Regions from separate parts of the Staphylococcus sp. GW821-FHT11H10 genome, predicted to be linked through region 2. Evidence: riboswitches for the same ligand, from Rfam matches in the RefSeq annotation. Region 2 holds a riboswitch; the other holds the start of a gene.
What was found. A riboswitch is a leader RNA that binds a small molecule or an ion and turns the genes downstream of it on or off. The one in region 2 is predicted to bind FMN.

Region 1 (3,430 bases), on a different contig from region 2:
TTTTCATAGTAACGACAGTTTTAATTTTATTAAGTGCGGCATTAATTACTTTTATACAATACTACTACACACAACAAACTGAAAATGCTATAAGAGAAGATGCGTCTAGAATCAGCCACTTAGTTGAACAAGCTGATAATAAAACTTTAGCCATAGAACACAGCCAACAATTAATAGATGGATCAGGTGGCGTTATTATAATGGCTAATAAGTCTTCAAGTATTAAAAGTTCAAATAGCAATACTAAAGACAAAATGCTTGAAGAGATACACAAGAATTCGCAATTCCAACGCGTCTTTTCTCAAGGAAAGTCTACCACTCAAAATATAACAATAAGTAAGAATGGTAATTCCCATTCTTATATTTTGTTAGGCTATCCTATGAAAGCGCAAGAAAATGCAAATTCAAAATATAGTGCAGTATTCATTTATCAAGATTTAAAGTCTATTGAAGATACTAATAATGCAATTACCATTATCATTTTAATCACCGCCATTATATTTATCGCTGTTTCAACAGTATTTGCATTCTTTTTATCAAATAGAATTACTAAACCTTTACGACAACTTAGAACTCAAGCTATTAATATTTCTAAAGGTGATTATTCAAAACAGACAAGTGTCTCAACTAAAGATGAGATAGGCGAATTATCACATACGTTTAATAATATGAGTTCTGAAATACAAGAGAATATAGAGGCACTTTCAACTCAAAAAAATATAAGAGATAGTTTGATTAATTCTATGATTGAAGGTGTATTGGGTCTAAATGATAAGAGGGAAGTTATTCTTTCAAATAAAATGGCTGACGATATTATTAAATCAATAGACAAAACTGTATATAAAGAAATTGAAAAGCAAATTGAAGCTACATTTGTTTCAAAAGACACCGAATTCCAAGAATATGAGATTAACAATAAATATTACGTCATTATCATGAGTTATGTAGAGAGAATTCAACAAGATGGCCGTAGTGGAATTGTAGTCATTATAAGAGATATGACTAATGAACATAATTTAGATCAGATGAAGAAAGATTTCATTGCCAATGTTTCACATGAATTACGTACACCTATTTCGTTATTACAAGGTTACACTGAATCAATTGTAGATGGTATTGTCACTGAACCAGAAGAAATTCGAGATTCTTTATCAATTGTATTAGATGAAACGAAACGTTTAAATCGATTAGTAAATGAATTATTAAATGTGGCTCGCATGGATGCAGAGGGTTTAATTGTTAATAAAGAAAAACAACCTATTAAACCTTTACTATCTAAAATGCAAATGAAATATAGACAACAGGCTGAGGATTTAGAATTGAATATGTCATTAGAACCAAACATCGATGATGAATTGTGGGAATACGATGCCGATCGCATAGACCAAGTTCTAACAAATTTAATTGACAATGCCACACGTTATACTCAACCAGGTGATTCAATATCAATTACAACAACTACGGATGATTCCTATCAAACGTTGTACATTAAAGATACTGGTAGTGGCATATCTCCAGAGCATCTTGAACTCGTATTCGACAGATTTTATAAAGTAGAGGCTTCAAGAACTAGAGGTAAACAGGGAACTGGTTTAGGACTATTTATCTGTAAAATGATAATCGAAGAACATGGTGGTACTATTAAAGTTGAAAGTAAAGTAAACAAAGGTACAACATTCATAATTAAGTTACCAAAGCCTAAAAATTAATATGCCTATTAATATATTTATTTTAACTAAGAGCAAACATCATCAACTTAAGAATGGTGTATTGCTCTTTTTTAAATAAGTCTAAGCACCATTATTGCGCAATGCTTTCATATAAGGTAATATTAAAATTAAATTAATCAATTATATAATTCATCTTCGGGGTAGGGTGCAATTCCCAACCGGCAGTAAATTAAGCCTGCGACCCGCTTCTTTGAAGTGGCTGATTCAGTGGAAATCTGAAGCCGACAGTATAGTCTGGATGGGAGAAGATGGAGGTTTTTTTGTTGTGCAAAATTATCTCCTATTCTATGTAAGATGAATGGAAGGAGAAAATTAAATATGCAACAAAACAAACGTCTTATCACTATTAGCATGTTAAGTGCCATAGCGTTTATTTTAACATTCATTAAATTTCCGCTACCTTTTTTACCACCATACTTAACATTAGACTTTAGTGATGTTCCAACTTTATTAGCAACATTTCTTTTAGGTCCCGTTGCTGGTATTTTAGTAGCACTTATCAAAAATATACTTAATTTTTTATTCAATATGGGAGATCCGGTTGGTCCAGTTGCCAATTTTTTAGCAGGTGTTAGTTTCTTGTTATCCGCTTATTATGTAACTAAGCGTCAGGGAGATACACCACGTTCATTGGTTGTGGGGCTAGCAATAGGTACTATAGTGATGACTATCGTACTTAGTATACTAAATTACTTTGTTTTACTTCCATTATATGGAATGATTTTTAATTTAGGTGATGTCTTTAATAATCTAAAAATTATCATTTTATCAGGTGTTATACCTTTCAATATTATAAAAGGTATCGTGATTTCAATTATATTTGCGCTTTTATACAGAAGATTAAAACGCGTATTATCATAAAAAACCTCCTAATGTTGAACTTATTATTCAACATTAGGAGGTTTCATTATTGATTCACTCATAATAAGTGACTATTCAAATTTAAGAGCATCACCATCAAATGGTTCTTCTTCAATCTTAATTGAATCAGTTGGACAACCTTCAAGTGCATCTTCCATATCTTCATATAATTCTTCTGGTACTTCTGCAGTACCTTGATTATCATCAAGGATTACGAAAGCAATACCTTCGTCGTCATAATCGTAAATGTCAGGTGCGGCAGCACCACATGCTCCACAAGCAATACATGTATCCATATCAACGATTGTATACTTTGCCAAATTCTTCGCCTCCTTTGATAAAAATGCTACACTAGTATAACAAATGTTTAATAACACTTCGATTAATTTATTTACTATTCTATTAGTTATATAAAGTGAGGATTCATTAATGCATTCAATTATTACATATGCATCAAATCATTCATTCGATTATAAAACCAATAAAAGTATTTATAACATTTTGAATGGAAAAAAATCACATCAAACATTTTTTGATGCATGTTCCCAACAACTTTTATCATTATATCATAGTTTACCTAAATTAAAATATCCGTCTTTTGAGCGATTTTTAGATACCTATGATAATCAAAATACTGACATTTCAATACATCCAAGATATACATACGATAGTATGATTCAAACTTTTAGTTGTATTCAATTACTAATACAAACTATAACCCATTTTAAAAACAACCACTTGAACTTTATACCAATTACACAACAAATAACTGTTCAAAGTAGAGTGAAACAAATCTATTCAAAAATACTGGAACAAAATTTAGTTGATGATTTTGAAAA
Region 2 (3,430 bases):
CTAGAATTAGGAGTTTCTTTAACTTGTGTTATAACACCTTTGTCATCAACATGACCTAAAACAAAATGACCTCCAAAACGTCCATTTCCTGACATTGCTCTTTCTAAGTTGACTTCATCATTTTTATTGATTTGAGATAGATATGTTTTATCTTCAGTACCTTTTATGAGTTGAACAGAAAAATAATTACTTGTGAAGTCAATCACTGTTAAACAAGCTCCATTCACACTGATAGAGTCACCGATATGCATGTCTTCTGTGATAGTTTGACAAGCTATATCCAATGTTCTAACCGATTGATGAGTACGAATATTTTTGACAGTACCTATTTCTTCAACAATACCTGTAAACATAAGTTGTCACTTCTTTCGCAAAATCATTTTTAAATTTTGATTAATTAACTCAGTAGAAGAAATTTCAAATTGCGTGGTTTCATTTAAATCAATAATATCCGCAGTTTGATAGAATTGATTTTTTCCAGAACCACCTATTATTTTCGGGGCGTAATAAATAATAAGTTGATTAATAAAATCAGTTTGAAGAAATTTGGAAGTTATACGAGGACCAGCTTCTATTAATAATGAACCAATACCTCGCTTATAAATATCTTTAAGTATATCTTTTAAATAGCATTTATCTATACAGATAACCTTTATGTTTCGATTTGGACTTTCAAGCGTTTGATTTTCAGTGTAAATCCACACTTCACTCGACGAATCTTGAAAAAGTTGTTTCGTAAAATCAACATTGCCACTTTTAGCCAACACTATTCGGATTGGATTTTTACCATTCGGAATACGAGTCGTGTAAAGTGGGTTATCAGCATTAATTGTGCCATTTCCTGTCAACACAGCATCATGCGTATGTCTTAAATGGTAGACATCTTGTTTAACCTCTGAATTAGTAATCCATTTACTCTGACCTAAATCTGTTGCTTGTTTACCGTCTAATGACACAGACACTTTCATCGTTATTTCAGGGATTTGCCCTGACTTAGCTTTAAAAAAGTCTTTATATAAGGCAGCTGCTTCTTCAGAGTATTGATATTCTACATCAATCCCAGCTTGTTCTAATATAGCATCACCTTCAGACGGTAATGTCGTATCTTTAACAGCATAAATAACTTTGCTAAGTCCAAATTCAATAATTTTGTTCACACATGGTGGTGTTGAGCCAAAGTGGGTACATGGTTCTAGCGAAATATAGATTATTCCACCTTTTGCTTCCTTTCCAGCCATATCAAGTGCTTGTACTTCTGCGTGTTTCTCACCTTGTTTTAGATGAGCACCGAGTCCAACTATTCGGCCGTTATTAACAACGACTGCACCAACTGGAGGATTGATACCCGTTTGTCCTTTAACCATTTGTGCGAGTTGTATAGCGTATTCCATAAAATTACTCAATAAATCACCTCAAAATTAAAACTCCCTATACCAATAAAGTGCTTAAAGGCATAGGGAGACCAAATGTATATTCAAATAAGCTTACAACATTAGAAATGTGTATGCTAAATAACCGTCATAATTATCAAATAAAGACGTCTCATTCTTTCTCCCATCCAGACTTTCACTGTCGGCTCTAGAATCTCACTAGATCAGCCATCAAAGTTATTACCTTTCACTTTGACAGGTCGCAGGCTTATATTACTGCCGGTTGGGAATTGCACCCCGCCCCGAAAGAATTCATATGAAATTGTGATTGTTTGAGTTAACGTAGTTTAATAACTACAACATTTATCATACGCTTATTGTTTAAAAAATACAAACCTTGAACGCTGTATATTGTTAAATAGAGTAACTAATAACGGAATTGGGTTATTTAAGTGTAAATGTCTACATTATGAATTAAAATGGTCAAATTTACTTTGGTTTTCATATAAATAATTTACAGAATTGACCGCTTGATCAACGATCATCTTCACTCCATTACGCAATTTATTAACGCCATTAGTTACTTGCCCAATAGCTATCATATTGTTAAGAGTTCCATATCTTGGACTTATGACTTGATTGGTTTCTGGAATAATTTGTATACCTCCCATTGGATGTGGTTGAACAATTTGTCTGTTTTGGAGGTTAAGAATAAGCTGATCTTCCTCATCTAAATCTGATAAATGTGTTTTTGATCCAGTCGAATTAATAATGACATCATATTGATAATAATCATCATCATTGTTGAATTTCAATAAATAATGGTTGTCTTTATAAGTAATATCTTCTATTCCGCTTTTAACAATTAATGATTGATTATTTATTAAGTCTATAATTAACTCTGCAGTACGAGGTGGCATAGGGTTAGAATTTAATTGAATAATTTTTGAGAAACGTTTATCAAAGTCTTTCTGATCTTCTCGACTAAAGCTATTCCATATCCAGTTTAGATTTTCTTTAATATTTTCAATTAAACTTTGAAACACACCAATTTCATCAGGTCTATCAAGATCATACTGTAAATCTTGAATTGTATTTCCTGTGCGACGATATACTAGTTTCTCTAAATCAATATTATGATCTTTACATTCTAATTTGAATAATTCAAAAGCTAATTCTAAAGGTACATTTCCATAATATTGCGATTTCAATTCATTAAACTTTTGCTTAGTTAAATGTTTAAACTCAACATCTATCATATTTCCTCTAACACTAGGTAAATGTGCTGAGCGACTAGTCATAGTTATTGGTAATTTAGGATGATGTGTAGCCACGTATCTAACTACATCTAAACTGGCTAATCCGGTGCCTATAATTGCAATATCGTCTGATTGAGACACTTCATCTAATGTATTATATGTAGGATAAGGTGTTTGAATATAACCTTTATTCCCTTTTAGATTATATGGGTCATGATAAGCAAATGTGCCAGTCGTTAAAAATATATAATCATACTCTTTCCATTCACTCATATCTTCTGAAGTACATACATAGTATTTTAATGTAGTCTCATCAATTTCTGAATTTGTAAAAATTTCGCGAACTGGATGCTTAATAATGGTTAAATTATCAAACAACAAGTCGTAGTTAGATAGGTATGACTTCATATAATGACCAAATACAAACCTAGGAAGATATTTTGGATTATCGAATTTAAATTCTGATTGCTCTTGATACCATTTCCAGAACTCTTCATCATCATCCAAATTTAAACTCATTTGCTTAGTTGGCAAATTAATTAATAATTGGCTGCTGTCATTTTGAAAAGGTACACCCTGCCCCATATTCTTATCATGATCATATACATCAACCTCAAGATTTTTAAACGCTTCATTTTTGACTAATTGCCTTAGTACACTAACACCAGCTGTACCCACTCCTATAATTGCTACACGCATATATTCATCATCCTTCTAATTTTCTCTATCAAGAATTTTTAATAATTTTATTATATCAATATCATAATTTGCTTAAAATAATTTATACTTATATGCAATTAG

Region 1: linked by a shared signal. The riboswitch ahead of AC1RRU_RS05865 (ECF transporter S component) and the one ahead of ribD (bifunctional diaminohydroxyphosphoribosylaminopyrimidine deaminase/5-amino-6-(5-phosphoribosylamino)uracil reductase RibD) in region 2 are both predicted to bind FMN.

Annotation. Positions count from the first base shown of each region.
Region 1 is NZ_JBXARC010000008.1:3,853-7,282, reverse strand. It holds gene AC1RRU_RS05870 (ATP-binding protein) at 1-1,709, shown strand, start outside; FMN riboswitch at 1,858-1,984, shown strand; gene AC1RRU_RS05865 (ECF transporter S component) at 2,049-2,591, shown strand; gene AC1RRU_RS05860 (ferredoxin) at 2,663-2,911, opposite strand; gene AC1RRU_RS05855 (YpbB family protein) at 3,021-3,430, shown strand, end outside.
Region 2 is NZ_JBXARC010000028.1:21,929-25,358, forward strand. It holds gene AC1RRU_RS11340 (riboflavin synthase) at 1-353, opposite strand, end outside; gene ribD (bifunctional diaminohydroxyphosphoribosylaminopyrimidine deaminase/5-amino-6-(5-phosphoribosylamino)uracil reductase RibD) at 360-1,403, opposite strand; FMN riboswitch at 1,543-1,684, opposite strand; gene AC1RRU_RS11350 (FAD/NAD(P)-binding protein) at 1,838-3,328, opposite strand.